Regions from separate parts of the Paenibacillus dendritiformis genome, predicted to be linked through region 2. Evidence: predicted binding sites of a transcription regulator. Region 2 holds the regulator's gene; the other holds the start of a gene.
What was found. Region 2 encodes CtsR, which represses protease genes until heat stress. Its sites were predicted from a motif close to ATGGTCAATAAAGGTCAAACA; they were not measured.
Positions count from the first base shown of each region.

Region 1: a site for CtsR is predicted at 3,819-3,839, ahead of clpP (ATP-dependent Clp endopeptidase proteolytic subunit ClpP). Genes of this name have one in related genera too.

Region 1 covers NZ_AP025344.1:23,175-39,351, reverse strand. The annotation lists gene L6439_RS00205 (carbohydrate ABC transporter permease) at 77-952, opposite strand; gene L6439_RS00200 (extracellular solute-binding protein) at 1,087-2,628, opposite strand; gene L6439_RS00195 (ABC transporter permease) at 2,713-3,666, opposite strand; gene clpP (ATP-dependent Clp endopeptidase proteolytic subunit ClpP) at 3,960-4,538, shown strand; gene L6439_RS00185 (LacI family DNA-binding transcriptional regulator) at 4,716-5,762, shown strand; gene L6439_RS00180 (glycoside hydrolase family 31 protein) at 5,799-8,222, opposite strand; gene L6439_RS00175 (MgtC/SapB family protein) at 8,255-8,962, opposite strand; gene L6439_RS00170 (sugar ABC transporter permease) at 9,066-9,908, opposite strand; gene L6439_RS00165 (carbohydrate ABC transporter permease) at 9,908-11,209, opposite strand; gene L6439_RS00160 (extracellular solute-binding protein) at 11,295-12,587, opposite strand; gene L6439_RS00155 (histidine phosphatase family protein) at 12,621-13,244, opposite strand; gene L6439_RS00150 (histidine phosphatase family protein) at 13,278-13,928, opposite strand; gene L6439_RS00145 (LacI family DNA-binding transcriptional regulator) at 14,219-15,253, opposite strand; gene L6439_RS00140 (GNAT family N-acetyltransferase) at 15,909-16,177, opposite strand, start outside.
Region 2 covers NZ_AP025344.1:5,620,308-5,636,484, reverse strand. The annotation lists rRNA gene L6439_RS25100 (23S ribosomal RNA) at 1-164, shown strand, start outside; rRNA gene rrf (5S ribosomal RNA) at 225-341, shown strand; gene L6439_RS25090 (CtsR family transcriptional regulator) at 1,473-1,937, shown strand; gene L6439_RS25085 (protein-arginine kinase activator protein McsA) at 2,037-2,600, shown strand; gene L6439_RS25080 (protein-arginine kinase McsB) at 2,652-3,737, shown strand; gene clpC (ATP-dependent protease ATP-binding subunit ClpC) at 3,740-6,178, shown strand; gene radA (DNA repair protein RadA) at 6,423-7,790, shown strand; gene disA (DNA integrity scanning diadenylate cyclase DisA) at 7,807-8,880, shown strand; gene pssA (CDP-diacylglycerol--serine O-phosphatidyltransferase) at 8,935-9,663, shown strand; gene L6439_RS25055 (nucleoside triphosphate pyrophosphohydrolase family protein) at 9,781-10,176, opposite strand; gene L6439_RS25050 (PIN/TRAM domain-containing protein) at 10,379-11,470, shown strand; gene ispD (2-C-methyl-D-erythritol 4-phosphate cytidylyltransferase) at 11,514-12,263, shown strand; gene ispF (2-C-methyl-D-erythritol 2,4-cyclodiphosphate synthase) at 12,260-12,742, shown strand; gene gltX (glutamate--tRNA ligase) at 12,801-14,255, shown strand; gene cysE (serine O-acetyltransferase) at 15,358-16,047, shown strand; gene cysS (cysteine--tRNA ligase) at 16,085-16,177, shown strand, end outside.

The DNA of each region.
Region 1 (16,177 bases), 950 kb from region 2:
CCGCCGCGCTACGAGGCGCGCTCCGGCGGCGCCCACGCCAAAAAGCAGCAGGCCGGGAACGCCTGCTGCCATGGCTCTAGCCCTTCACCGCGCCGAGCGTCAGGCCCTGCACGAAATAGCGCTGCAGGAACGGGTAAAGCACAACGATCGGGAACGAGGCGAGCACGACCGTGGCCATCTGTATCGAGACCGATGGCGGAAGAGGCACGTTCGGATCGAGGTTGGAGAAAATATCTGCCTGTCCGATCAACACGACTTGCCTCAGCAAGATTTGCAACGGCCATTTATCCGGATCGTTCAAGTATAGAATCGCCGAAAAATATTGGTTCCAGTTGCCCACGGCATAGAATAAGGTGAACGTCGCCAGGATGGGCAAGGACAACGGAAATACGATATGGGCCAGAATCCGCAAATCCCCGCATCCGTCGATGCGCGCCGATTCAATGACGCTCTCCGGCAGCGATTCGAAGAAATCGCGCATGACGAGCATATTGAAGGCAGAGATGGCCCCAGGGAGAATGAGTGCCCACAGCGAGTTGATGAGCCCGGTGCCCTTTACGACCAGATAGGTCGGGATCATGCCGCCGCCGAACAGCATCGTGAACAGCACCAGGAACATGATGACCCGCCGGGCGCTGAATTGCGGCCGAGAACATGCATATGCGAGCAGCGCCGTCAGAATAACGTTGATGAATGTGCCGACAACCGTCAGCCACACGGTATTTTTCAGCGATATGAAAAATACGCCCGTATCGAAAATATAGCGGTACGCCTCGGTCGTCCAAGTCGACGGCCAGAGGATGAACCGGCCGGACAGCGATTCCTCCGTGGTGGCGAATGACATCGCGAAGACGTGGATGATAGGCAGGATCGTAATCACCGCCAAAACAATCAGCAGTGTCATGTTGATGGCATTGAACCACCGATCCCCGCTTCTTGCGCGTATAAACACAGATGTTCACTCCTTTCATGCCGTCATAGTCTTGCTGTGACGCAAGTGCGGCGTGCACTTGCAACCAACAGCGGACAAGCGCTTGCAGCCATGCGCCTAGAGACACGCGCTTGCGGTCATGCGCCGGCTGACCGTCAGCCGTTTTTCCGCTTCTGATACGCCTCGTTGAATTCCTTGATGACCTGCTCGCCGCCCCGGTCCTTCCACTCTTGAATCACCTTGTCGTAATCGTCCACCGGGCGTTCGCCAAGAATGATCTTATTCACTTGGTCCGTCAAGTACTGGTCAAGCTCTTTCCCTTTTTCACTGTAGGTCGGCGAGAACAAACCAATCGACTGATCGCTGTATGGCTCGCCTTCCATCGCTACCTTGAACGACTCGTCTTTCATTTTCTTCAGTTCGTCCGTATCGTCCGGGTTGTAGATCCATTCACCTTCGGCCGCATGGTTCGTCAGCAAGTATTTGCCCGTGCCTTCGGTCAATCCTTTGTCCGTCAGCACTTTCTCGCCGTTCTCCACTTTGAAATGCTCGTTCTCCACGCCCCATTTCATGAACTCGGCGCCTTCGTCGCCGATCTGATCGTCCAGGATGGAGAGCAGCTTCTTCACCTTCTCTTCGTCCTTGCCCAGGCGGGCCGGCATCACGAAGAACCCGTAGAAGCCGTGATATTTGCCGTATCCCTTATAGCCGTCCGGAGCCGTCAATGGCGGGATCGGCGCGACGCGGAAATCTTTGTTGACGCTGTAGGCCTTGTCGAACCGGGCCTTGTTATACGCCGTATACGCCCAGTTGCCGATAATGCCCGCTTTGCCGGTCAGGAAGTCCTCGTCGGCCTGAGTCCCTTTCTTAATTGTGTAATCCGGGCTGAACAGCCCCTCCTTATAGCCGCGGGCCAGGAACGCCACCGCTTCCTTCGCATTCGGCATCATATAGCCGTGCGTAATCCCGCCCTGGCCATCCTCGAACCAGCCGAACCGCAGCGCCCGGTACGAGCCGAACAAGCCGTTGAACCCGCTGAACGTGCCGTCCATGGCGAACCCGTACGTATCTTTTTTCCCGTTGCCATCCGGATCGTTCTCCGTGAATGCCTTCATCACGTCATACAGCTCGTCATAGGTCGTTGGCATCTTCAAGCCCAGCTTGTCGAGCCAATCCTGGCGGATCACCATCGTATGGAACGGAATGCCGCGCAGCCGCGGAACGCCGTAAATATGCCCTTCATACGTCAGCATGTCCCAGATTTCCTGCGGAATCTTGCTCAGGTTCGGATAATCCTTGATGTAATCCTCAATCGGGAGGAACATGCCGTTCCCTGCCCAACTGAAGTAATTGGCGTTCGGGTCCTCCAGCAGCATCAGATCCGGCATATCCCCCGAAGCGACCGTCACGCCGATCTTGTTCGCATAATCGCCCGCGGCGACCGGAATATATTTGAATTCGATGCCGTACCGCTCCTCGATCGCTTTGATGCCCGAGCTGTTCGTCGTCGGAGGCGCCGCGCCATACAAGATATTCATGGCCGAGACGCTGTGCTTCTTGCCTTCATCCCCCGCGCTCTGTCCTCCTCCGGCATTCGATTCCTTGCTTCCCCCTCCGCTGCCGCAAGCCGTCAGCAAGCCGACGGCCATCGAACAAACGACGAGCAGCGATACGATTTTTTTCCCTGTGAACTGCATGATTACATCCTCCCCCGTTTTGATTAAGAAATCATGATGGGCATTCTTTGATGTAAGCACTTACAAAATTGGAGGCAACCCGCGCTAAAATACGCCGCGCTCCCCCATCCGCTTCGCCAGCTTGTTGGCCCCGTAGATCAGGATCAGCCCTATCAAGCCCTTCATCAGCCCGACCGCGGTCGAGAAGCTGAAGTTGCCGTTGACGACCCCCGCTTGGTAGACATACGTCTCGATGACTTCTCCGACGTCCCGCACGGAAGGGTTGAGCATGAGGAAGATCTGCTCGAAGCCGACGTCCAGCACGCTGCCGAGCCGCAGGATGAACAGGACGACGATCGTGCTGCGGATGCCGGGCAGCGTGATGTTCCAGATCTGGCGCAGCCGTCCGGCCCCGTCCATCTTCGCCGCCTCATACAGCTCGACGTCGATGCTGGACAGCGCCGCCAAATAAATGATCGTCCCCCAGCCGGATTCTTTCCATATGACCTGCATCACCAGCATGGACCGGAAGTTGTCGGGATTGGACAAAATATCGATTTTGGACACTCCCAAATCGACCAGCATGTTGTTCACGGCGCCATCGCTCTGGAACATCAGATAGAAGATCCCCGCCACCACGACCCAGGACAGAAAGTGCGGCATGTAAAAGACCGTTTGCAGCACCCGCTTGAACGCCCTATGCGTTACCTCATGGATCATAATCGCCAAAAATATCGGAATCGTGAAGGCAAACACAATCTGATACAAGCTGATAATCAAGGTGTTCAAAAAAATGCGCCCGATATCCGGATTTTCGAAGATGCGGTAGAAATGCTTCAAGCCGACCCACTTGCTGTCCCAGATGCCGAGCATCATGTTGTAATCCTTGAAAGCGATTACAGCCCCGAGCATCGGCAAATATTTATAAATGACGAAGAACAGCAGGCCGGGCAGAGCCATCAGCCATAAATACTTTTCGTTCCACAGCGTCTTCCCGATGCGGCTCCATCGTCCACTGGCGCCGGGATCGCGGATAGATGAGGGTGCTCCTGCTGACATTGGCGTCACCTCCTTTGTGCTCCTATTGTAGGTCACGCTTCAATGGCACGGAAACGTTCACTTTTTGATGCTCATTTTTTGATCGTTCGGCCTGCTCTGCAAAAAATGATACACGCGACCCGAATCGTTGCTCCAAAAAAGCTCAAAAAAATAGTTTGACCATCTTTGACTTTTGGCTGACAATCCGATATGATAAAGATACGGTTCTTGTCATTGGCGGCGAATGCATATCGTGTTTAAGGGGCCGTGAATTGGTTAATATTTAATGTTATTGATGCTGAGGAGGGATTATCGTGAGTTACGTTCCTATAGTTGTCGAGCAGACGAATCGGGGCGAACGGTCGTACGACATTTATTCCAGATTGCTGAAGGACCGCATTATTTTTCTCGGCTCCCAAGTGAACGATATGGTAGCCAACTCGATCATCGCTCAGATGCTGTTCCTGCAGGCCGATGATCCGGACAAGGATATTCATCTGTACATCAACAGCCCCGGCGGCTCCATTACCGCAGGGATGGCCATTTACGATACGATGCAGCATATCAAGCCGGATGTATCGACGATCTGCGTGGGCATGGCGGCGTCGATGGGCGCCTTCCTCCTGAATGCCGGAGCGAAGGGCAAGCGGTTCGCGCTGCCGAACAGCGAGATTATGATTCACCAGCCGCTTGGCGGCGCCGAAGGGCAGGCATCCGATATCGAGATTCGCGCCCGCCGCATTCTGAAGATGCGCGACAAGCTGAATCATATTTTGGCGGAGCGCACGGGCCAGCCGCTCGAACGGATCGAGAGAGACACCGACCGCGATTACTTCATGTCGGCCGAAGAGGCGCTGGAATACGGCCTCGTCGATAAAGTGCTTCACAAGTAATTCCGTCATCGTGCCATACATCATGAGATCCACAAGCTGCTTGTATCGCGCCTGCGCGTACGGCAGCTTTTTCTATGCCGCCAAGTTGAATTGCCGCTCCCTTTCATCGTATTATAAAATGATGAGCCAGAAGAGGAATGGCAGCTATGATGATTCCGGAGAAGAGGAGGCGGAGACGTGCCAACGGTAAGAGATATAGCACGTGCAGCGGGTGTATCGCCGGCGACGGTATCGCGCGTTCTTACGGGCAAAGGAAACACATCCTCCGAAGTGAATGAAAAAGTACAGAAAGCGATCCGGGAACTCGGATACGTGCCCAGCCCCAAGGCGAAGCCGCACGGGAAGGATGCCGTGTCCCGCACGATTTGTTATACCATTGCGCGCGAACCTAGCGAAATTTTCGGCAATCCGTACTACTCCAATGTGCTCCTTGGTTTATCCAATGCGACCCAGAAATACGGATATGACCTGCAGATTTCCGCCTTTCGCTCGGTCGATCAACAAATCGAGAAATGCTTGTCGCTGTACCGGAACAAAAAAGTGGACGGCTTTATCTTATCCGGCGTCATGTCGGCGGACAAAAGCTCGCTTATTCAAACCCTGCAGCAGCACTCCATTCCGTTTGTCATGATCGGACGAAGCCTGCAGCACAATATTTTTTGCATTCATAGCGATAATTTTCGGGACGGATATGTCACCGCCCAGCATTTGCTGGACCAGGGGTATCGGCGCATCGTGTTCCTGACCGAGAGTCTGGACGTCGATGTCGTCCGCGACCGGATCGGAGGGTATAAGCAAGCCTTGCACAGCAGCGGCCTGGAGGCGGGAGACGATGGCGTCGTCTTGTGCGGTTCGGATGAAGCGGATATGATCGCCGCTCTGGACGAATACGGCTCCGGCGGCAGCTCTTTCGACGCGATTATCGCCGCGGACAGCGTGCTGGCGCTCGGCGTATTGAAATATTGCCGGGATCGCAATCTGCGCGTGCCGGAGGATGTCGGCATCATCGGCTTCAACGATGCGGCCTTTCTTAACAAGATATCGCCGTCGATCAGCTGCACGACCATCCGCGGGGAGCATCTGGGATTGGAAGCGCTGGAAATGCTGATTGAGCTGATGGACGACCCGGAGCGCATTAATCAAAATAAAACGGTCACGCTGCCTTCCGAGTTGATCGTGCGCCAATCAACCCAACGGAGAAGATATTCCACATCCCATACATGATACCAAAAGAGGGCGGAAACACCGCCCTCTTTCTCATTACCAATTCAATTCGATTGTCCGCTCGCTCTTGTCGTCCCGAACCGCGATCACGACGCCATGGCGCCGCTCATCCACGTACCAGCCCTCGGCATCGCCTTCCGGCTTCGATGCCAGCCGCTCAAGCCCTTCGACCGTGACCGCATCGGGATCGAGGCCATGAAGATAGAAGCACAGCTTGCGGGGAGCCTGCTCATAGCCCTTGCGCTCATACTCGTAGCCGAGCTTCAAGCCGCGGCCGGCGCATTCCGCCTCCACGCGAAGCAAATTATATGCGCCCTTCTCGTACGCATACGTCAAGCCGTCATCCTCATACAGCACATAGGACGAGGCCGGCGCCCCGCCGTACAGATGGAACAATAATGACGCTTCCGTCTGATCGGCCGCATGCTGCTTCAGCGGCTCATGCGGAATGATCGCGCCGCCCCGAACGAACAGCGGCATCGTATCCAGCGGGGCATGCACCGTCAGATGCTGTCCGCCGGTATACGGGGTGCCCGTCCAGTAATCGAACCATTCGCCTTCCGGCAAATAGACCGTCCGGTGCTCTGTATCCGGCCGGTAGATCGGCGCCGCGAGCAGATCGCGGCCCAGCAGGAACTGATCGCACAGATTAGACAGCTGCTTATCCTCCGGATATTCCAGCAGCAGCGGCCGCATCACCGGAATGCCCGTCTGCGCCGCCTCATGGAACAGCGTATAGAGATAAGGCATCAGCTGATACCGCAGTCCGATGAAGGCGCGGCAGATATCTTCCGTCTCTTGATCGAACGCCCACGGCTCCTGGTCGAGGAAATCGCCTACGTTATGATTGCGGCAGAAGGGGAACAGGGCGCCCATCTGCGTCCATCGAATCAGCAGCTGCTTGTTCGTATGGTGGGCGAAGCCGCCGATATCGGGACCCGCGAACGGAATCCCGGACAAGCCCATATTAAGCACCATCGGCATCGCCATCGCCATATGCTCCCAGAAGCTGCGGTTATCTCCGGTCCAGACTGCCGCGTAGCGCTGAATGCCGCTGTAGCCTGCTCGCGTCAGGACGAACGGACGCTCGCCCTCAAGATGCCGCTGCAGCCCTTCGAATGTCGCCTTGGACATCAGCATGCCGTACAGATTATGCCATTCCTCATGCGTCTTCATCTTTCCGTTATTGTCGTGCACGACGTCCAGATCCATCGTTTTCGATTCGTTGAACACGGCCGGTTCATTCATATCATTCCAGATGCCGGCGATGCCCATATCGGTATAATAGCGGTGCAGATCTCCCCACCATGCCGCCGTCTCCTGCTTGGTGAAGTCAGGGAAGGCGCTCCGGCCCGGCCATACATCGCCGAAGTAGACATCGCCTTCGAGCTTCTTGCAGAAGCGGTCCTCCAGCACTCCTTCGCGGTAGACAGAATATTTCGGATCCTGCTTGACCCCCGGGTCGACGATCGGGACGATATGGAATCCCATTTTTTTCAATTCGGCAATCATGTTCTGCGGCTGCGGGAACCGATCGCTATCGAAGGTAAAGACGCGGTACTCGTCCATATAGTGAATATCGAGATGAATCACGTCGCATGGTATGCGCTTGTCCCGGAAGGCCCGCGCCAAGGCCATCACTTCTTCTTCGCTTTTATAGCTGTATTTCGACTGGTGGTAGCCCAGCGCCCATTTCGGCGGCATCTGCATCCGCCCGGTCACGGCCGTATAGCAGGAGACGACCTGCTTCAATTCGGGACCATAGATGAAGTAATAATCGTAAGCCCCCGTCTTGCTTTCAATCGAAAAGACATCGCTTCGGGATCGCATATCGAAGGTTGTCCGTCCCGGGTTATCGAGAAAAATGCCGCAGCTTGTCCCGTCATGAACATGCAGCAGCAGCGGAATCGACTGATACAAAGCCTCGATCTCCGGGACATGCGGCGCATAGACGTCGGTATTCCACATCGTATAGCTCTCGCCGCGCTTATCGAGATAGCTTGTCTTTTCCCCCAGCCCGTAAAAATGAGAGCTCTCGTCCATCGCGAAGCAGCCCGTCACCGCGCCGCGCGCATCCCAATGGAGCGATGTCTGCCGTCCGATTACGTTGCCTTCGGCATCGGTTATCGTGATGGAAGCATCCAAGGACTCAATCATGACCGACAGCTTCTTCGTGGTGAACCGAAAGCCGCGCTCCGTGTCTTCCCGGCGGGCTTGTATCGTCTTCTCCCAAGGCAATACGCCGGGCGTTGTCGTCCAGTCGGGACGAGCATCGAACGTCAGCTTGACGCGGAACAGATGCTCATCGAGAAAGGACAGCGCCAGATTCGCCCTGTCCCCGATCAAGAGATATCCTCGGTCCAGCTCCTCTACGCGGCTTATCGCGCCGATCCCGCTCCGCTTGGCCGCAGCCGTCCCGCCGTGCAATTTATCCGGATGTATCGTCTCACTTGTCTGCATTGTACCCTCTCACTTTCCGCACCTGCATATGGTTACTCTATTTTTACGGCTGTGACGCCCGGTATTGCCTTCAACCTCTCCACCAGATCGCTCATTGGCTTCTTTTTCGGCATCACAATCGTTATCGTTATCTCCAGCGGCGGCGCTGAACCCTCGATCGGACCCGGCGTCTCCGCATCCGCCACGTTCATGTTCCGAATCTCCACTCGCTCGGCTAGCAGCTGCCTCGAAATCGTGCCCAGCGTCTCCGGGCCGCCATAAGAGGTCACTTCCACCGACAGCGCCTTGTTCGCTACCAGATACCGAAGCTCGATTTTGTTCAACACCTGGAGGGAGACAAACACAAGCCCGCATGTCAAAATCGCCGGAAAATAGAACCCTGCCCCGACCGCCAAGCCAATCGCGGCCATCACCCAGAGCGTGGCGGCCGTCGTCAATCCTTTGACGGAGAGGCCGGTTCGAATAATCGTTCCCGCGCCGAGGAATCCGATGCCGCTGACGACCTGCGCTGCCAGACGCGCCGGATCCATCCGGACATTCGGCTCATCGACGAAGGCATTGAAGCCATAGATGGACAGCAGCATAATGAGCGAAGAGCCGATGCATACCAAAATATTGGTGCGGAATCCGGCGGCATGCTGATTCATCTCCCGCTCGAAGCCGATAATGCCCCCGAGCACCAGCGAGAGAAGAAGCCGCAGGCATATGCTGGCCGGATCCAACGTCCAAGGGCTTGTCACCGCGTCTCGCCTCCTCGCCGCTCCTAGTTTCTCATCTCTATCTTTTTCCGAATCTCTATCTTTTTCCGAAACAAGATTGCTCTTCTGAAGTTGATCTGCTGCTCTAGGATTTCGTCGCCCCCGCCGTCAACCCCGAAATGAGGTACCGCTGCAGGAACAGGAACACCGCGGCAATCGGGATGGCGATCAGCATCGATCCCGCTGCGAACCGGGTGAAGTTGTTGCTGAATTCCTGATTGACCAGGTTGAACAAGCCGACGGCGAGCGTATAGTTCTCCGAGCTGCGGATGACGATCCGCGGCAGCAGGAAGTCCATGAACGGCGTCATGAAATTGAACAGGGCGACCACGGCCAATATCGGCTTCGCCAACGGCAAAATAATCTGGAAGAAGATCCGGAAATGGCCCGCGCCGTCAATCTTCGCCGACTCGTCCAGATCCCGCGGAATTGTATCGAAATAGCCTTTGATCAGGAAGGCGTGCATCGGAATGGACGATCCGACATAGACCAGAATCAAGCCGGCCAGCGTATCGAGCAGACCCAAAATGTTCAGCAAAATATAAATGGCAACCATCCCCATCAATACCGGGAACATCTTGATCAGCAGAAGCGCATACAAGCCGTGCTTGCGCCCCCTGAAGTTATAGCGCGAGAATGCATACGCCAGGAACGTCGTCACGATTAGAGAGAGCACCGTCTTCCAGCTGGCGACGATCAACGTATTTTTGTACCACAGCATATATTCGCTGTCCGGACTGGAGAACAGCCAGGAATAGTGCTCCGTCGACCAGTTCTCGGGAATAATCTTGGCGCTGTATAAGCTGGTGCCCGGATTCAGCGAGACGCCCAAGGCCCAGACGAGCGGATACACGATCACGATGAACATGAACAAAATGAAGGCATAAATACCGGTAAGTTCTAATCTTGATTTCCATCTCGTACTCATCAGACGCTGCCCTCCTCCTTGAACGATCGGGTTCTCCTGAATTGGAAAAAGGCGACGGTTGCCACAATCAGACCCAATATAATGGAGATAACGGCCGCCATATTGTAGTTCAACGTTTCAAAGGTCAGTTTGTAGACCCATGAAATGACGATATCCGTCGATCCGGCCGACTGCCCGCGAACCGGCGGCCCGCCTTGGTTGAACAAGTAAATCAGGTTGAAGTTGTTGAAATTGCCCGTATATTGCATAATGAGCAGCGGAGCCGTCGCGAATAGAACATGCGGGAGCGTAATGTAGCGGAATCTTTGCCACTTGCTCGCCCCGTCGACCTCCGCCGCCTCGTACCAGTCGCTTGATATGCTTTGGAGCACCCCCGTGAACAAGGCGAACACGAAGCTGAAGCCGAGCCAGACTTGAATTATGATAATGGCGACCTTCGTCCATAGCGGATCGGACATCCAAGGAATGGACAGGCCCAAGGGGCCCAAAATTTGCCGGTTCACCGCGCCGAATTGATCATTGAACATGGCGGCGAACACGAGTATCGATACGAAAGAAGGAACGGCCCAAGGCAAAATGAGCATCGTTCGAATGAATTTTTTGAATTTGACGCGCTTGTCGTTCACGATGACGGCCAGGAACAAGGCCAGCGAAATTTGGAGCGTCGTCGCGACGAATGTCCATACGAGCGTCCACGACAGGACGGAGAAGAACGTATTCCGCCAAATCGGAACGGAAAAAATATTTTTAAAGTTTTCAAACCCGACCCAATCGAGCAAAAAACGGGGCGGCGAATTGTAAATATTGTAATTCGTAAATGCCAGGGAAACCATGAACAAGAGCGGCAAAATGAGCACAAACGTAATCATGAAGATGCCGGGCCCGACAAACAGATAAGGAACCCCTTTATCCCACGCCTGCTTGAAACCTTCGCGAATCGTCGTGATCTTCCAGCCTTCGCGGATTTTCTGGGCGTCGTTGCGCGCATCGGTCAGGTTGATCCAATAGAAGATGAGAAGAAAGACGGTTAAGATTACCGAAATAATGCCTTGGATGAGCAAAGAGCGGGAATCGTCAACCCCTTCCAGCGTCCCCAGCGTTAGGAGCCCCCAGTACCCAATGTTCAAAAAATCGGCGAACACGATAAAAAACGAGAAAAATAAAATCAAAAATAATGAACCCTTGATATATCTCCGGTTGTACAGTTGCCCCAGCCCCGGGATAATGGAGAGCAGCATCGCCAACTTCGGGTTATGCGCACTGATTTGCGGCTTGTCGGTTCGTGTCTGTTGTTCTCCCAATCTAATCAAGCCTCCTCGCTGACATCCGCAATGCGAATTCAAGCGGATGGGGATGCGGACCGCACCCCAATCCGGTAATCATTCCTTACTTATTGGCGTTGTTGATCGCGATTTGTTCTTTGATTTGAACGACCGCTTCATCCAGCACCTCTTTGGCGTCCTGCCCTTGAGACAGGAACACGAGCGCATTTTTCATCGGCTCCCATGTCTGGGAGATTTCCGGGTTATTCGGCGTCGGCGTGGCGAATTTGGACTGTTCGGCCACGGCCGAGAAGTAAGGGTGCTTCGTAATGAGATCGCTTTCCAAAATGCCCGGACGCGCTGGAATTTCCCCGGCCGTCTGGAAATGGCTCGCGCCGTTCTCGTCATTGGTAATGAATAAAGCCAGTTCGGTAGCCCACTCCTTATTTTTGGAGAACGGGGACAGCACCAGTCCTTTGACGCCCAGGAAGGAAGGCGGCCGTTGGCCGTTCGCCAGCTTCGGCAGCGGTACGGCGCCCAGCTTGTCTCCCAGCGCCGACTCATAGTTTTTAATCGATGACGGCACCGAGACGACGGCGGCAACCTTGCCTTCTTTGAACAAGCCGTCCAGCACGTCGCCATTGATCGATGACGGAATCAACCCTTTTTCGAACCAGGACTGAATCAGCTTCGCGCCTTGGACAGCGCCTTCATTATTGAGCCCGATATCGTCCACGTTATAGCCGGTAGCCGGGTCATATCCGAAAACATATCCGCCATTGCCCTGCAGGAACATGTTGGCGTAATAGAAATTGGTCGCATCGAACAGGAACCCGTATTTATCCTTCGATGCATCGGTGAACTCCAATGCGAACTTCTCGAGCTCTTCCCATGTTTCCGGCGCCTTCGGCATCAGCTCCTTGTTGTAGAACAAGGCGGTCGTCTCGACGACCATCGGCAGATTATAGATTTTGCCGTCAATCGTGACGGCCTGAATCGCTTCCGGCGAATACTGGCTAATCTGCTCCTCGCTGATCTGGAATGGCTCGGCCAGCCCTTGCAGCACATTGCGGCCCATGGAGTTATGGGTGGCGCTCCACAGGTCAGGGCCGCGATCGGACGGTCCGTCGAGTGAGAACGCTTTCGCTTGTTCGCGCGGGTTGAATGGAATCACTTCCACATCAATGCCCGTCTTCTCCGTAAATTTTTGCGTAATGGCCCGGAGCGATTTCAATTCCGGCTCATTTTCCGGGCCCCAGATTTTGAGATGCTCCGGCTTCGGCGGCATCTCCCCTTCTTGTTGCTGGGCCGTATCCGGATTCGGCTTGGCCTGTTCCGCGTCGCGCTTCGGCCCGCAGGCCGCAAGCGACAGGACGACGGTTAATGAGAGCAGCAGCAATACCATTTTCTTTGCCATACGTTCGTTCCCCCTTGAGATCATGGTTGAGATCTATTCGTATACGTGCGGACCGAGATGGTCTTTATGCAACGATACACGCTCACATTGGCCTTGCGAACCGAGAACATACTGCACGATTGCCGCATTATATACGGGATGAATGTCCCCGGGATTGACGATCTGCTTCATATCCGCGGTCGTCTGGCCATGCCCGAACACCGCAATATGCGCGTCGGTTCCATAATAATCGGCCAGCTTCGCGTCGACGAACTTCTGTACGCGCTTGCGGACGATGGCATGATTCTCCGGCCAGGTTGGCCACCACTTGCGCTCCATATCCTGGTACTCCACGAATTGGGCGTGCGGGAATTCCTCAACAATCTGCCGGCAGGCTTCCCATTCATAATCCCGGTAGTCCTTCCACTCCTCATTAAATATTTCGGACATTTCCGGTATGAGCACAATACCGAGGCCCTGCGCCTTGGCAAGCGGTGTCGCGGTCTGAATGACCCGGCGCAGCGGACTGCAGAAGATGGCATTCAGTTGGATATCCTTGAAAAACGAAGGGATTTGCTCCGCTTGCCAACGTCCCACTTCCGACAAGCTGCAGTTCGGCCCGCCTCCTTGGCCAATATTCATCGTCGATTGTGCATGGCGAATCACATATAAGTGCATAGCTGATGTTCTCCTCTTTGTTGTAATCATCCTTTAGCCGCCCGGCGGGCTGCCGGCAGCCCGGCCCGCCCGTTCGAACGGCCCTATCGGCAGATGTCCCGTATCGTTCAGCTTCTTCAGCTCGATCGCTTGCTCTCCGAAGACGATATGGTTCACCCCCGTATTTTCCTGGGGGAACCGGATATGTGCCGCTGAAGCCATCCCGAGCGCTTCGCGAAGAAGGTATTCATTGAAATTCCCGTGACAGAATACCGCGATCCGCTCCTCGCCGCACGCCCGAAGCTGCCGCAGCGCGTCCAGCGCTCGCCGCCTGACCGTCTCGGGGCAATCGCCGCCCGGGCATTCCCATCCTTCCGTCTCCATCGTGTCCTCGAATACGGCTTCCGGGACCATCTCCAATAATAAGTGCTGAGAAGGACCGGTGAATCGGCCGCCTTCCCTGACTTCATATAACGTTTTCATCACCTGGATCGGCAGACCGAGCAATCTGGCCAGCGGCTGCGCCGACTGCATCGCCCGAATCAACGGGCTGGAATAGATGGCGGTAATGCCCCTGTCCCGCAAATATATCGCCACGCGCGCGGCTTGCACATGGCCCTGCTCGGTAAGCGGCGAATCCGGCATATCCCGATCCGGCAGCGTATTGCCGACCGATTGTCCATGCCGCACAAGAAATAATTCCATAATCTCTCCCTGCTTGCTCCGTAATCTGTGGAACCGATGTAATCGGTTCTCGGACTGTATTCGCTTCCTTCCCGCCGCACTGCCCCTTGGGCGCCGCCCTTAAGTGCTGCTCTTGAGCGTTGTCCTCAATGCTGCCCATGTGTGCTTCCCTTGGGCGTTATCCTCATGTGCTGTCCTTGAGTGCTGTCCGAGAGCGTTGTCCTCATGTGCTGTCCATGCACCGTTCGCGGCCGCCTTTTGCTGCTCGCCCCCGCGCGGGCCGGCGCTTGCTAGCGGGTAGCCAGGATCCATTATGTGCCCTCGATGGACGATCTGGCGGTCGATTGACGAATCATCAGCTTCGACGGAAGCGTCACGTTTTTTTTGAGACTCATCGCCTGCGGTTCATTCATAATCTCATTCAGCAAATGAAAGGCTTCCGCGCCCAGGTTGGCCCCGTTCATCTCCACGCAGCTTAATGTCGGGGAAACCTTGACCAGATAGGGGGCATCATTGAACCCGATAATCCCCACTTCCTGCGGGACGCTCAGCCCGGTTAATTGGCAGAACTTCAATACGCTGAGCGACATGACGCTATCCATCGTAATGATGCTGTCGACGGCGATCCCTTCGTCCAGCAGACGCTCCAGCGCATTCATAATGTCCTCTTCTTCCGGTCCGACCTGCACGATTCGCTCGGGACCCGCGTCCAGCCCGCCTTGCTGCGCCGCTTGCCGATAGCCGGATATTCTCGCCGCGAACACGTCAAGCTTCGTATCCGGCGTCAATACGACGAGATTCCGGTATCCGGCGTCCATTAGATGCCGGGCGGCCATATACCCGTCCCGCAGATTGTCGTTATGGACGGAGAATACGTCATGGCGAAATGTGCGGCCGATCATGACGAACGGGATATGCTCCTCATGCAAGGTGTGCAGCAGCCGTTCCTTGTCCGCCGACAAGATACCGGTCAGAATAAGCCCGTCGACCCTGTTCTGCCGATACAGCTGTACGCATTTCTCAATCTGCCGATCGACACTGTGGAACACCGCCAACTGCAAGTCCATGCCATGCTGCTCGACGGTGCTCGATACCCCGTACAGCACGCTATCGAAGAACGGGTTCCCGAAAATGTCGGTCGAGTTCCGCGCAATGGTCAAGCAAATGGTCCTGCTGCCGGAGATGAGCGGTTTGACGCCTCCGGGGCGGACATAGTTCGTCTTCCGAATCGCCATCTGCACTCTGGCCCGCACATCTTCCGAGGTGTTGCCTTTGTTCGTTAACACTCTTGAAACGGTTGCTGGAGAGACGCCAGCCAATTTTGCGACATCCTTGATGTTGGCCACGAAATCCCCCCTGACAAACCATTGAAACAAAATCTGAAACAAATGAAACATCTCTTGTTTCATATTAAACCACATTTCTGTCGAATTGAAAAGAGAAAATGTCGAAATAAGATCAATTTCTTATGTCTTATGAAAATCATGTTGATTTTGACGTGTTTTTCAGGAAACAAACATCATTTTTGTTTCATAAACATTGAAACGAATTATCTCCTGTGTAAATTGATAGCGAGATGATTTTATCAATATGGCTATGACGTGATGTTCGGTTGCTTTCCTCCGCCCATCTCCACCTCCCCCGTCCGCCCACGGCCCGCCTCCACCGCCGCAAAGCTCCAAAAATGCAGTATTTCCGCTCCCGCCGCTCCTCCAAAATAAGAATCCTGCAAAATGGCATCAATTTCGCCCACTTCCCGCTCAGACTTCGATAAAAGGGGCCAAATCCTGCATCTGCGCAGGAATATTCCCGATTTTGCCCCCGACAGAGTTAAAATACTGTAAATTTGCAGGAATTCCCTCCATGCCCTCCGTCTCCTCCCCGGTTGGAGCGCACCAGAGCAGCATGCGGACCTGCCCAGCCCCCGGCGGTGAAACAAAAAAAAGCCCGCTGCAGCGGGCAACAAGCCGACTGCGCGGGCTTCCTATACGAGCGCCATTATCAGGATCGGCCCTCGGTGGAAAAGGCGATGATGGGCCCTTCCCAGCCATCCTCTCTGATGACCTCGTATGTACCGTTTGTATACTGTCCAATCGTCTTCGTCCAGAACGCTTGCGCGGGCCGGTTCGTCTCCAATTGGCCGACCTTCCACCGGCCTTGGAACCGGTCGAACAATTCGGAAGCCGCAGACTGTCCTACTTTTTGCTGTCTATATTTCTTCATGACGAAAAATTCGGCCATCTCATACACGGTCCGGCCGGATTCATCCG
Region 2 (16,177 bases):
ACGGAAGGGATAAGCGCTGAAAGCATCTAAGCGTGAAGCCCCCCTCAAGATGAGATTTCCCACATTGGTAAGACCCCTTGAAGACGACGAGGTAGATAGGTTGGAGGTGGAAGTGCAGCAATGCATGGAGCTGACCAATACTAATCGGTCGAGGGCTTATCCTAACGAAGATGATTTGATGATTTGCTTTCGCATTCAGTTTTTAAGGTACAATACCTTATCTGTTTGGTGGCGATAGCGGAGGGGTTCCACGCGTACCCATCCCGAACACGACCGTTAAGCCCTCCAGCGCCGATGGTACTTGGACCGCAGGGTCCTGGGAGAGTAGGACGCTGCCAAGCAGACAAAGACCACTGACTTCTGTCGGTGGTTTTTTTATTTTCCTGAGAATCATACCCCCGGGGCGAACGCAGTCGGATCAGACGGCGGACCCTGAAATGCTGCATACATACAGTATTTTTTACCGTTTGGGTCGATAAACGGCCGAATTCCTGCAAAACTGCATCTTTTCATTCTCTTTTGAAGGAAGTCTACGCAAAACGCCGGAAATTGCTGCACTTTTGCAGGATTCTCTTTTTGGAGTTCCCCTGCTCAACCAATTCCTGCGTTCTTGCAGGATTTCCTTCAACGAGTCTGCGTCTAAGGTCAGGCCCGACGAAGCCACGAAATGTTACTTATTAGTCCCAAATGGCATAATAAAAAATGTTATCCACCTGTGAATATCTTTTTGAACTGCAAAATGCTGCATGTTATCCTCATCATCCACATTTTCATACACAATATCCACGGAATGTTCACAATTTCCAACGGAAATGCTGCTTTCGAAGAATGGATATCCACAGATTCACGAAAAGGAGATATCGAACAAGCAGCTCTTCTGAACTCAGACAGGCAGTGTCTCCATCCACATTGTTAATGCCATTAAAGAAATGACTGGCCATCCCCTCCTTTTCAACATATCCCACCAGACCGCAAGGTCCTTACTAATCTGATTGTCTTAACTCCTTATGTTATAATTGTCTGACCTTCACCTCTCACAATGAGATGCAATGGATTATCTTCAGCATTGTTCAGAATGAGTCATTGTGAATAAGCCCGGATTAGTGGCTGCGGGCGGGGGATCTCAATCGATAAGCTTGCACAAAAAACATTGTGGCTATGCCCGCTCCACGCTTCAATGCCCTGCTCGATGCAGCGGCGAATCCCCTTCTACGCCAACCGTATCCCCTCATTTCTTTTTGTAGTCCAAGTTTATTCTAGGTGAATTTTTGGTAGACTAAATAAGGACCAAGCGTATGAAAAAGCCGCTTGAAACCATAAGAAAAAAGTGCTATCATAAAATCAAGGTCAAAGAAAGTCAAAGTCAGACTTAATTTGACAAAAACCCATTGTTTTTGTCATCACCGAATAAGTAACAGTCAAAAATGGTTAAAGCTAATATAGAGAGAAATGGACGTAAGGGAGGGCAGAAGATGCGCAATATTTCCGATTTGATTGAGCAGCATTTGAAAATCATGTTGATCGATAGTCCGGAAGGCGCGGTGGAGATTCAGCGCAATGATCTCGCAGAGCAGTTCTCCTGTGTTCCTTCCCAGATCAACTATGTGATCAGCACTCGCTTCACTCTGGAGAAGGGTTACGTTGTGGAGAGCAAGCGCGGCGGCGGCGGGTATATCCGCATCCAGCGGATTGAGCTGCCGGATCAGCGTGCGATTCATGCCCATCTATGCGAATCGATCGGGAATCGGATCGGGCAGGAGGCAGCGGAAGGGCTCATATATCAACTGGAAGAAGCGAACGTCATTTCCCGGCGGGAAGCGATACTGCTGCGAGCGGCGGTATCACGCGACAATCTGGCGGTGAAGCTGCCCTACCGGGACGAGATCCGCGCCCGTCTCCTGCGGGCGATGCTGCTCGGGCTGTTAAGCAAGCAATAAGGTAATCTGCCTTTATTTTAACCCGGGGGAAGCAGGCCCAATCCGACTGCCGATCCCTTTACAATAAGTGAATCCACCAGGATAAGGAGGAGAATGGCCATGATGTGTCAACAATGCGGTCAGAAGCCGGCTACTCTGCACTTTACGAAAATCATTAACGGGCAGAAGACGGAATTCCACATCTGTGAATCGTGTGCCCGTGAGAAAGGCGAATGGATACCGGGCACGGCTAACGGCTTCTCCATCCATAATTTGCTGTCAGGACTGCTCGACTTCGATTTGTCCGGCGGAGCAGCCAAGGGAAGCGGCGACTACGGTGCGCAGAAGCCTCAGGCGATGCGCTGCGAGAAATGCGGGCTGACCCACTCCCAGTTCGGGAAGCTGGGCCGCTTCGGATGTGACGAGTGCTATTCCTTCTTCGGCAACCGGCTCGATCCGCTGCTGAAGCGTGTTCATGGGAATACGGTTCATACCGGCAAAATTCCGAAGCGCGGCGGCGGGCGCATTCAACGCAAGCGCGAGCTGGATGAGCTGAAGCTCGAGCTTCAGAAGAGCATTGCCCAGGAAGAATTCGAACGGGCGGCGCAGCTGCGCGACCGTATTCGGCAGCTGGAGAAGGAAGGGAACGAAGGGGGCCCTGACTCGTCTGCTCAGCATGGCTAACCCCCTGAGCGATAGAATGAATGATCGGCAAGGTGAAAGGAGTTGACGAAAATGGCCCAACGCCAATTCATGGAGCATGCGATAAGTGACTGGATGCGCGGCACGGGACCGGACTCCGAGATCGTCATCAGCAGCCGCATCCGCGTAGCGCGTAACCTGTGCGGCGTGCCGTTCCCGCTGCTTGCGACGAACCAGCAATCGGTCGAAGTGCTGAACCAGCTGGCCGCGGTCATGGAGCAGCCGGAGATGTCAGGCTTCCATACGTCTTTTCATCGATGGAACCTGGCGGAACTAAGCGATCTGGAGAAGCAGGTGCTGGTTGAGAAGCATTTGATCTCGCCGACCCTCGTGAATGAATCGCGCAATGGAGCGGTCATTTTGAGCGAGGATGAATCGATCAGCATTATGCTGAACGAGGAAGATCATTTGCGCATTCAATGCCTGTACCCGGGACTGCAGATTCGGGAAGCGTGGGAGCAGGCCAGCCGGATCGATGACATATTCGAAGCGCGTGTCGATTACGCGTTCGACGAGAAGCGGGGATACTTGACCAGCTGCCCGACCAATGTGGGGACAGGGATTCGGGCCTCCGTCATGATGCACTTGCCGGCCCTCGTCATGACGCAGCAGATTAACCGCATTCTCCAGGCAGTTACCCAGGTGGGTCTGGCGGTGCGCGGCATTTACGGCGAAGGCAGCGAAGCGATAGGCAATCTGTTCCAGGTGTCGAACCAGATTACGCTTGGCCAATCGGAAGCCGAGATTATCGACAGCCTGTACAGTGTCGTGAAGCAGATTATCGAGCATGAGAAGACGGCCCGCGACCAGCTGCTCGAGAATAACCGCATGCGCCTGACGGATCGCATTTGCCGATCCTACGGAATATTGAAGCATGCGGCAATTATGGATTCCAAGGAAGCGGCCCAACGGCTGTCGGATATCCGTCTTGGTTCGGATCTCAATATTTTGAACCATCTCGATCCTTCCGACTTCAATGAACTGCTCGTGATGACACAGCCAGGCTTCCTTCAGCATATATACAAGAAATCATTGTCTACGGAAGAACGAGACATGTATCGGGCTAGATTGATACGCGACAAATTAACCAAATCGAAAACGACCAATGGAGGTGCTTGAATATGATGTTCGGAAGATTTACGGAACGTGCCCAGAAAGTATTGGCATTGGCGCAGGAAGAAGCCGTGCGTCTCGGACATAACAATATCGGAACCGAGCATATTTTGCTCGGGCTGATCCGGGAAGGCGAAGGCATCGCAGCCAAGGCGCTCGTGGCCCTCGGCCTCGGCCTGGAGAAGATTCAGGACGAAGTCGAATCCTTGATTGGCCGCGGGCAGGAGCAGCCTACGAATATCGCCTACACTCCGCGCGCCAAAAAAGTCATTGAGCTGTCCATGGACGAAGCCCGCAAGCTTGGCCATACGTATGTGGGCACGGAACATATTTTGCTGGGCCTGATTCGGGAAGGCGAGGGCGTCGCGGCCCGCGTGCTGAACAACCTCGGCATCAGCCTGAACAAGGCGCGCCAGCAAGTGCTGCAGCTGCTGGGCAGCAGCGAAGCGGTATCCAGCCATCACGGGCAATCCCAGAATGTGAGCACGCCGACGCTGGACGGACTGGCGCGCGATCTGACGGCTGCAGCCAAGGAAGGCAATCTCGACCCGGTCATCGGCCGCAGCAAGGAGATTGAGCGCGTCATCCAGGTGCTGAGCCGCCGCACGAAGAACAATCCGGTCCTCATCGGAGAGCCGGGTGTCGGGAAGACCGCGGTAGCGGAAGGGCTCGCCCAGAAGATTATCAACAACGAGATTCCGGAGACGCTGCGCGACAAGCGCGTTATGACGCTCGATATGGGCTCCGTCGTAGCCGGCACGAAGTACCGGGGCGAATTCGAGGATCGGTTGAAAAAAATTATGGATGAGATCCGCCAAGCGGGGAATATCATCCTGTTCATCGACGAGCTGCACACGCTCATCGGCGCGGGCGGAGCGGAAGGCGCTATCGATGCGTCCAACATTTTGAAGCCGGCGCTGGCTCGGGGCGAGCTCCAATGCATCGGGGCCACGACCTTGGATGAGTACCGCAAATATATCGAGAAGGACGCCGCCCTGGAGCGCCGCTTCCAACCGATTACGGTCGATCAGCCGACGATCGAAGAGACGATTCAGATTTTGAAAGGGCTGCGGGACCGCTACGAAGCGCATCACCGCGTCAAGATTAGCGATGAAGCGATTGAGCAGGCCGTGAAGCTGTCCGACCGCTATATTACGGATCGCTTCCTGCCGGACAAAGCCATCGACCTGATTGACGAAGCTGGGTCCAAAGTACGCTTGAATTCCTACACGGTACCGCCGAACCTAAAGGAACTGGAAGCACGTCTGGAAGACATCCGCAAGGAGAAGGACGCTTCCGTGCAGAGCCAGGAATTCGAAAAGGCGGCCGCGCTTCGCGATACGGAGCAGAAGATGCGCGAGGAGCTGGATTCGGTACGGAACCAGTGGAAGGAGAAGCAGGGCCGCATGGATTCCGAGGTTACGCCGGAAGATATCGCCCAGATCGTCTCCAGCTGGACCGGCGTGCCGGTCGTCAAGCTGAAGGAAGAGGAAACGCAGCGTCTTCTCAATATGGAAGAGGTGCTGCATGAGCGCGTCATCGGCCAGGATGAAGCAGTCAAGGCCGTTAGCCGGGCGATTCGCCGGGCACGCGCAGGCTTGAAGGATCCGAAGCGCCCGATGGGCTCCTTCATCTTCCTCGGTCCGACCGGAGTCGGGAAGACGGAATTGGCCCGCGCGCTGGCGGAGTCGCTCTTCGGCGACGAGAACGCGGTTATCCGCATCGATATGTCGGAGTATATGGAGAAGCATTCGACCGCGCGCCTGGTCGGAGCTCCTCCGGGATATGTCGGCTATGAGGAAGGCGGCCAGCTGACCGAGAAGGTGCGCCGCAAGCCATACTCCGTCGTGCTGCTCGATGAGATTGAGAAGGCGCATCCGGAAGTATTCAACATCCTGCTGCAGGTGCTGGAGGATGGACGCCTCACCGATTCGAAGGGACGGGTCGTCGACTTCCGCAACACGCTCATCATTCTGACATCGAATGTCGGCGCCGAGGCGATCAAGCGCAATACGACGCTGGGCTTCACCTCTTCCGACAACAATGAGCGCGACTACAACAATATGAAAGATAAAGTGATGGCTGAATTGAAGAAGAGCTTCCGTCCGGAGTTCTTGAACCGGATTGACGAGATTATCGTCTTCCACTCGCTGGAAGAGAAGCATATCGCCGAGATCGTAACCCTGATGGCCGAGGAGCTTCGCAAGCGGTTGAAGGAGCAGGATGTCGACTTCCAATTGACCGATGCGGCGAAGGCGTTCCTGGCCAAGGAAGGCTACGATCCGGCCTACGGAGCGCGTCCGCTCCGCCGGGCGATTCAGAAGCATATCGAAGATCGCCTGTCCGAGGAATTGCTGAAGGGCGACATCGAGAAGGGCGATTCCGTCACGATCGACGAACAGGACGGCAATCTGGTCGTGCTTCGCAATACGCCGGCCAAGGCCTGACATTTTCATAGGATCCATCCATCCGAGCGCATTTCCTCCTTCGGGAGGAGATGCGTTTTTTTCATGAAATGCGAAAGTCCTTTCACCCCCTACTTAAAAATGGTAAACTTAAAGATAATGTACAATCTTCGGCAAAAGCCAGTAAAAATTTGTCACGCTTTATCTTTGTATTGCGTTATGCCGATAAACCTAATATAGATGTGGCAACCTATACAATGATGAGTCAGTAGGAGTGTCGGCTCATATGGCTAAAGTAAAAACCAAGTTTTTCTGTACGGATTGCGGATATGAATCCCCGAAGTGGATGGGCAAATGCCCGGGCTGCGGCGAGTGGAACACGATGGTGGAGGAGCGGGAGACGGTCGTCAAGACGGCGGGCGTCCACACTTCCCTCATTCAAACGAAAGAAAAACCGCAATCGATCATACAAATAGAAAGTAAACAGGAAGCGCGCCTGTCCACGACGATCGATGAATTGAACCGCGTGCTCGGCGGCGGCGTGGTGCCGGGCTCGCTCATCCTCGTGGGCGGCGACCCGGGCATCGGCAAATCGACGCTGCTGCTCCAGGCGTCCAACGCGCTGGCAGCCAGCGGGTTGAAGGTGCTGTACGTGTCCGGCGAGGAATCGACGCGCCAGACGAAGCTGCGCGCGGACCGGCTCGGGGTGCTGTCCGAGCGGCTGTTCGTTCTGAGCGAGACGAATTTGCAGTATATCGAAGAGGCGATCGAGGCCATGAGCCCCGATTTTCTCGTCATCGACTCGATCCAGACGGTATATCAGCCGTCAGTCGAATCGGCTCCCGGCAGCGTGGCCCAAGTTCGCGAATGCACAAGCGTGTGCATGCGCATTGCGAAGGGAAGAGGCATCGCGACCGTCCTCGTCGGCCATGTGACGAAGGAAGGAGCCATCGCCGGCCCCCGCATGCTGGAGCATATGGTGGACTGCGTGCTTTATTTCGAAGGCGAGCGCCATCATTCGTACCGCATCCTGCGGGCCGTGAAGAACCGCTTCGGTTCCACGAACGAGATCGGCATCTTCGAGATGACGGAAGGCGGCTTGACGGAAGTGAAGAATCCGTCCGAGATGTTCCTTCAGGAACGCCCGCTGGGGGTCTCCGGCTCGACGGTCGTCGCCAGCTTGGAAGGGACGCGCCCGGTCCTTGTCGAGATGCAGGCGCTCGTGTCGGCGACGAACTTCCCTTCGCCGCGGAGAATGTCGACGGGAATCGATCATCAGCGGTTGTCGCTCATCATTGCCGTGCTGGAGAAGCGCATGGGCATGTTCCTTCAGAACCAGGATGCCTATGTGAATGTAGCCGGGGGGCTGAAGCTCGATGAGCCGGCGGTCGATCTTGCGATTGCGGTTGCCTTGGCGTCGAGCTTCCGCGATATGCCGACCCAGGCGTATGATGTCGTCTTCGGCGAAGTGGGACTGACAGGAGAGGTGCGCGCGGTGTCCCGTGCGGAGCAGCGCGTGAAGGAAGCCGAGAAGCTGGGCTTCAAGCGGATTATTTTGCCAGAGAAAAGCCTGCGGGGATGGACCCCTTCTGGACATATTGAGATAGTGGGCGTAAATACGGTAGCGGAAGCATTGACCGCAGCGTTAGGTTAGGGGGCTTAGATATAGAATGAAGGACAGTCAGCAGGATATTATGAACGATCTGTTGCGCATGGTGGCGCCGGGCACTCCGTTCCGCGACGGACTGGAGAACGTGCTCCGGGCGAAGACAGGCGCGCTTATCGTCGTCGGCTACAGCCCGGAAGTGATGGAGGTCGTCGATGGCGGCTTCTCCATCAACAGCGATTTCTCGCCGAGCTACTTGTATGAGTTGGCCAAGATGGACGGCGCGATCATTTTGAGCGAAGACGTGAAGCGGATCCTGTATGCGAACACGCAGCTGATCCCGGATTCCTCCATCCCGTCGATTGAGACGGGGATTCGCCACCGCACGGCGGAGCGGGTCGCGAAGCAGACGGGCAAGCTGGTCGTATCGATATCCCAGCGCCGCAATATCATTACCCTGTACCAAGGCAGCCTCCGGTATGCGCTGAAGGAGATTGGCGTCATCCTGACGAAGGCGAATCAGGCGATTCAGACCTTGGAGAAATATCGAGCCGTGCTCGTTCAGGGAATGACGAACTTAACCGCTTCCGAATTCGAGGAGCAAGTGACGCTGTACGATGTCGTCAATGTGTTGCAACGGATCGAGATGGTATTACGTATTAAAATGGAGATAAAGCGATACATCAACGAACTGGGAACGGAAGGCCGTCTCATCAGCATGCAGTTGGAGGAATTGGTGAGCAACACGGAAGAGGATGCGTGGCTGCTGCTCAAGGATTATGCCCGCGACAACGGGGATGACAAAGTCCGCGAGATTCTCGTTCAACTGAAGAAGAGCACCGCCGACGAGCTGCTGGACGCGCACCATCTGATACGGCTGCTCGGTTACCCGACGACAAGCGCCATCCAGGATGAATCGGTATCTCCGCGCGGTTACCGCGTGCTGAGCAAGATTCCTCGCTTGCCGAACGTCATCATTCAGAACCTGGTAGATACGTTCCAATACTTGCCTCACGTCATGATGGCTACGATCGAAGAACTGGATGACGTGGACGGAATTGGCGAAGTGCGCGCACGCGCCATCAAGGAAGGGCTCAAGCGTATTCAGGAGCAGGTATTCATTGACAGGCAAATTTGATTTTCCTACAATGAAAAGATGAACGTTGGGCATAGTAAAATTAGAGGTGAACCTATGATTACAAAGTCCATTCCGAGCTTGTTTACCGTTGGTAACCTGTTCCTCGGAATCATTTCCATCATGCTTGCGTTTCATAATAATTATGATTTGGCTGCTCTCATGATTATCATCGCAATGCTGCTGGACGGTCTAGACGGCCGCGTGGCCCGGGCCTTGAACGCGCAGAGCGAATTCGGCAAAGAGCTCGATTCCTTGTCCGATGTCATTTCCTTCGGTGTGGCGCCGGCATTTATTATGTACGTGGTCGCTTTTAGCGATATGAACCCGGCGTTGGGTTGGGTCGTTACCGCCATCTTCCCGATTTGCGGGGCGCTCCGGCTGGCCCGCTTCAACGTGAAGGCAGGCATTCCGGGCTACTTCATCGGCTTGCCGATTCCGGCCGCAGGCGGCGTAGCCTGCACCTTGGCGCTGTTCCATGAAAGCATTCCGGCACCGTACCTTATCATCGCCATGCTTTTATTATCGTACTTAATGGTTAGCACCGTGAAATACCCGAATTTCAAAAAGGTCGGCATTTCCAAAAAAGCGCTCTGGCTGACGCCTTTCGTCATCGCGGCAGCTGTCGGCATCGCGCTCTGGAAGCCGGAACAGACGCCGAAGCTCATTTTCGTGCCGCTGGTTCTGTACGCACTGCTCGGCTTAAAAAAAAACGTTAGGATGCTGAAACGGCGCCGAGGCAAACAGCGCGATTCGGAAGAATGGGTCCGCTCGAAGCATTCGTAACGGCATCCTGCACTTGCTATCGTTCATGAGTTTATACCGAAGAAGCCCTCTCCATCGGCGGAGAGGGCTTTTTGCATACCTTGACACAAAAAAGCAGCCGCGCATGCAGCTGCTTCTTCAAGACAAGTTAAAGATACCGAGCGTATCGCACCGGCTGGATTCCTGCTTCACTACATCGTCGAGACTGATGTCGAGGAGGTTGCACAGAGCCGACATGTAGAACAGATGCTTGCCCAGTTCATGCTTCACGATATCTTTGCAATTTTCGCATAAATGGCCGTGAACATGGCTTTCGAGGGACTGGCGAGCTTCCTCCACGTCCATCTCTGCCCTGTAAGGCTGCCGCTTGGCGTGAACCTCCAGGCATCCGCATTCTGTGATTGCCTTCGTCACGGCACGGTTAACCGAGGCGTCGGACTGGCCGTACTTGGACAGAATGTCCAACAGGCTCCGGTGTCGCAGGACAAGATCGGCTACTTGCTCTTGGAGCGCTTGCAAATTGGGAGTACTCATTTCCATCCACCTCTATTCTTGATATGATGCGGCGCACAGCCCGCATAAATCGCTCACAACACGGTTTCATGTCCATTATACGTCTCTGAATTACCAGATTTCAACTTGGACAGGCAGGAAAATCTGGAAGTGAACGATTAGGAGATGGGATCTTGGGCCATAATTGTAAGGAAATCGATTGAAAGTGAGGAGGTGGACGCACATGTTCAAACGTTGGTTTACCGGAATGGCGGGCGTGATCGGCGCCTGGGCCGGTTGGGAGTTCCATGGCTATTGGTACGCCCAGACCATGGGCTTCACGGGATTGGCGAATCCGGGACTATCTGCCGGCCGGCTCGCTTGGGCCTTGGGCGGGGCATTTTGCTTATTTGTACTCAGTCGTGTACTTTTTATGCCGTTGGCAAAAAGCTGGAATGAATGGCGGGAGAGAATCACGCTCATGTCCACAGGAACCTTGGTTACGGGTACGGCGGGCGCTTTCGCCGGAATCTGCTTTGCCGCGCTGCTGACGCCGCTGCTGCGCGAATTCGGAAGTGCCGGGCTGATGCTGTCGGCGGTGTTGCTGGTGCTGTTCGCCAGCGCGGGCATGCAGATTGCGCTGATGAAGCAGCAGGATCTGGCGGAATGGATCGCCGCCCTGCCATGGCTGAGCGAGCCGGTGGCTGAGGAAGAAGAGCTGCGCGCCGAGGAGCATAAAATATTGGACACGAGCGTCATTATCGACGGCCGCATCGCCGACATCTGCAAGACAGGATTCATTGAAGGGACGATCGTCATCCCGGAATTCGTGCTGGAGGAGCTGCAGCATATCGCCGACTCGTCGGACTTGCTGAAGCGTAACCGCGGCCGGAGGGGCTTGGATATTTTGAATAAAATCCAAAAAGAACTGGAAGTGAAGGTCCTGATCTACGAAGGAGACTTCGAGGAGATCTCCGAGGTGGACAGCAAGCTGGTGAAGCTGGCCAAAGTCTTGAAAGGCAAAGTGGTTACGAACGACTTCAACTTGAACAAAGTATGCGAGCTGCAGGGCGTGTCGGTTCTGAACATCAACGACCTGGCCAATGCGGTCAAGCCGGTTGTCCTTCCCGGCGAGGAAATCGTCGTCCAAGTCATCAAGGACGGCAAGGAACATGGCCAAGGCGTCGCTTATCTGGATGACGGCACGATGATCGTCGTCGAAGGCGGGCGCGAATACATCGGCATGACGATGGAGGTGCTCGTGACGAGCGTGCTGCAGACGTCGGCCGGACGCATGATTTTTGCCAAGCCGAAACTGTTGGAAAAAGCCCAATAAAACAGGTATGATGGGAAGAGCACCATCATGGAGGTTGACAGGGATGGAACAGGGCTTTGGAGTGGTTATCGTGGCGGCCGGCAGAGGCTCGCGCATGGGGGCCGCGGAGAGCAAGCAATATTTGACGCTGCTGGACAAGCCGGTCATTATACATACGCTGGAGCGCTTCCAGACGATGCAGACATGCGAAGCCATCGTCTGGGTCGTCTCCCCGGAGGATACGGCCCGCTGCGCCGCTTGGCAGGAGGAGTACGGCCTGGACAAGGTCCGGGCCATCGTCCCCGGCGGCGCGGAGCGGCAGCATTCCGTATATGCCGGGCTCCAGGCGATCCAGGCGTTGGGACTGGACTACGTGCTGATACACGACGGCGTGCGGCCGTTCGTGGAGACGGGCAGCGTAGAGGCCTGCTACCGGGCTGCCAGAGCGCACGGGGCGGCCGTCCTGGCCGTGCCGGTGAAGGATACGATTAAGCAGGTGAACGGAGGCGTCATTACGGCGACGCCGGACCGACGCAGCTTGTGGGCGATTCAGACCCCACAGGCTTTTCGTCTTGCCGACGTGATGGCTGCGCATGAACAGGCCGCGGCGGACGGATTCATCGGCACAGACGATGCGATGCTGGCGGAGCGGGCCGGGATGGAGGTTCGCATCGTGGAAGGCGAGTACACGAATGTGAAGCTGACGACGCCCGACGATCTGGAGTGGGCGTCCTGGTGGCTCGGCCGCCGTGCGGCGGCGCCGGGGGAGAGCGGGAAGACCGGATGGAATGATGAAGGGAGAGGCAGAACATGATACGAGTAGGACAAGGCTTCGATGTGCACCAATTGGTGGAAGGCCGTCCTTGCATTATCGGAGGGGTGCGCATTCCGTATGAGAAGGGGCTGCTTGGCCACTCGGATGCGGATGTGCTGCTGCATACGGTCAGCGATGCGGTGCTCGGGGCGCTCGGGCTGGGCGATATCGGCAAGCACTTCCCGGATACCGATGAAGCCTACAAGGACGCGGACAGCAGCGTCCTGCTGGAGAAGGTTTGGGCGCTCGCCAAGGAGCGGGGCTACCGGCTGGGCAACCTCGACTGCACGATTATCGCGCAGAAGCCGAAGATGCTGCCGTATGTCCCGGAGATGGCCGCTAACCTGGCGCGTCTCCTGGAAGCGGACGTGTCGCAGATCAACGTCAAGGCGACGACGACCGAACAGCTTGGCTTCACGGGCCGGGGGGAAGGCATTGCGGCTCAAGCGGTCGTGTGCTTATTTCACGTTTCGCGGTGATATGGTATCATAATTGGATAGATTCAAGACTAGGCAATGGGTCCGGAGGGGAATTCGAATGAGCAACGACATTCGTGTCCGGTATGCGCCAAGTCCGACAGGACATCTGCATATCGGCAATGCGCGCACGGCATTATTCAACTATTTATTTGCACGCCATCACGGCGGCGACTTTATCGTCCGCATCGAGGATACGGACGTGAAGCGCAATGTGGAAGGCGGCGAAGAGAATCAGTTCAAGTATATGAAATGGCTCGGCATGGATTGGGACGAGAGCGTCGATGTCGGCGGGGAATACGGGCCGTACCGTCAGACCGAGCGTCTCGATATTTATAACAAGCATGTGGATGAGCTGCTTGAGCGCGGTCTCGCCTACCGCTGCTACTGCACGGAGGAGGAGCTGGAGGCGGAGCGGGAAGCGCAGATGGCGCGAGGGGAGACGCCGAAGTATGCGGGCACCTGCCGTCATCTGACGGCGGAGGACCGGGCGCGCCTCGAAGCGGAAGGCCGCCAGCCGAGCATCCGCTTCCGTGTGCCGGAGCAGCGCTCCTATACATTCCACGATCTCGTCAAAGGGGAGATTACGTTCGATTCGGAGACGACCGGCGACTGGGTCATCGTGAAGAAGGACGGCATTCCGACCTATAACTTTGCGGTCGTGCTCGACGATTATTTGATGCGCATCTCGCATGTGCTCCGCGGCGAGGATCATATCACCAATACGCTGCGCCAATTGATGATCTACGAAGCGTTCGGCTGGGAAGCGCCGGTATTCGGGCATATGACGCTCATCGTAAACGAGAACCGGAAGAAGCTGAGCAAGCGGGACGAGTCGATTATCCAGTTCATGGAGCAGTACGAGCAGCTCGGTTATTTGCCGGAAGCGATGCTGAACTTCATCGCGCTGCTTGGCTGGTCGCCGGAAGGTGAAGAAGAGATTTTCTCCCGCGAGGAGCTGATTCGGATTTTCGACGCGAACCGGTTGTCGAAGAGTCCCGCCGTATTCGATACGAACAAATTGGCTCACTTGAACAACGTATACATGAAGCAGGCGGATCCGGAGCGGATTGCGGCGCTGGCCATTCCGCACTTGCAGAAGGCGGGGCGCTTGCCGGAGACGATGAGCGAGGAGCAGCAGGCATGGTCGAAAGCGCTCGTGAAGCTGTATCAGGAGCAGATGACCTGCGCTTCGGACATCGTCGCGCTGTCGGAAATGTTCTTCCGCGAAGAGCTGGCGCTAGAGGAAGAGGCCAAGGCCATCCTCGAGGAGCCGCAGGTTCCGGCGGTGCTGCAGGCGCTGCACGCCAAGCTTGAAGCGGCGGAGGCATGGGACGCCGACACGGTCAAGGCGGCTCTGAAGGAAGTGCAGAAGGAGACCGGCGCCAAGGGCAAAGGGTTGTTCATGCCGGTCCGTGTCGCCGTATCCGGCCAGATGCACGGGCGGGATCTGAACGAGACGATCGTGCTGCTCGGCAAAGAAACCGTACTCAACCGTCTCCATCAACGCGCGTAGGCGGGCAGGCGGGCAGGCAGCGGCAGGACCGGCGGTCTGTCAGCGCCTAGGCGTGTAGCTGGGGAACCGGCACTGCGTGGAGCGCAGATGCGGAATCGTCACGGCGTGGAGCGCAGATGCGGAATCGTCACGGCGAGGAGTGCAGATGCGGGACCGTTACGGCGAGGAGTGCCAATGCGGGCCCCCTCGGTCAAGGGTCATAAATGTCCGCGCAAAGCCTAGGGGTCCAACTTCTTATTGTCATTCGGAGGACCGATCCGATATACTGGGAAGCATCAGGATTAGTGGGACTGCAGGGATTGTCGGGACTTCGTACCGATAGGTTAGACGATGCTCAATAATCGACGACAGGAAGCCGAATCATCCGAAAAAAGGCGTTGAACGGGAGAGCGCCAGCGACACCGAACCGCACAGAGAGAACGACCGGCAGGACGCGGCAGACAGCCAAGGCCTGGCAGGCTGCAAGTCGTTCCGGTTCGCAGCTGGCGCGTTGCGCCCGGAAGCTCCGTCCTTGAGCGTGCCACGGCACGGGTAGGGGGCGGCGGGTTGTCCGCGTTACGGGACAGTGAAGATGGATAGCGATATCCGTTGGTGCAGCCGGATCCTTGCCAAAGGGCTGCCGGCGCCTCATCGCTGTCTATGCAGAGTGGAACCGCGCCTTGCGCCTCTGCAGCCGATACCGGCTGCGGAGGCATTTTTTGTGTGAAGGGCTCGAAGGGCCCTTGTAAAATCATTGATCCTGCAAAAATGCATCAATTTCTCGTCTCGGAGCGGGAATCTGCGTAAATTGCTGCTAGAATGCAGTATTTTTCCGGGATTAGGGCGAAACTCGGCAAAAGCGGCGAGAATTCCTGTATATTTGCAGGATTCATTCAGGTGCTCGCCGGCGTTAATGAAAATCATGTAATTTTACAGCATTTTGGAATGCATGCTTGGACTACACTTTTGAAGTACATTTTGAAGTCCACGTTTGAAGCGTACGTTTGAAGCACACTTTTGAAGTACACATTTGGAGTACACGCATGCGGAAATCCCGAACACCGTGTTCTCCGACCACCGTATGATGAACGAAGCAAGCCGACAAAGAAGAGGGGGACGGGTCATGCGACGCATTTACCGAAGAATGCAATCCGACATCCGGGCCGTATTCGAGAACGACCCGGCGGCACGCAGCCGATTTGAAGTGATTTTTACCTATTCCGGCCTGCACGCGATCTGGGCTCATCTGGCGGCGCATTGGTTCTATAAGCACCGCTGGTTCACGATCGCCCGCATTATCTCCCAGGTGAGCCGCTTCTTTACGGGCATCGAGATACATCCCGGCGCCCGCATCGGGGAACGGCTGTTCATCGACCACGGCATGGGCGTCGTTATCGGCGAGACCTGCGAGATCGGGAACGATGTCGTGATCTACCAAGGCGTCACGCTTGGCGGTACCGGCAAGGAGAAAGGCAAGCGACACCCGACGATCGGGAACAATGTCGTTATCGCCTCCGGGGCCAAGGTGCTCGGGTCGTTCAAGGTCGGGGACAATTCGAATATCGGGGCCAACTCCGTCGTCCTGCGGGAGGTGCCGGCCAACTGCACGGTCGTCGGCATTCCGGGCCGGATCGTGAAGCAGGACGGCATCCGCGTCGACCGGCTCAACCATGCCCAGCTTCCGGATCCGGTCATTGATATGCTGCGCGGGATGCAGCGGGAGATCGATGCGCTGCGCGCGGAGCTGGAGCAGCACAAGCAGGAGACGGCGGCCCCCCGCGAGGGCTCCGCAGAGCTTGCGCAACGTCAATAGCCCGTACGGGCACATGAAACAGGGAGGTTAACTCAACATGACGCTTCAGATTTACAACACGATGACGCGCCGCAAGGAAACGTTCGTTCCGGTCAATCCGGATAAGGTGAACATGTATGTATGCGGCCCG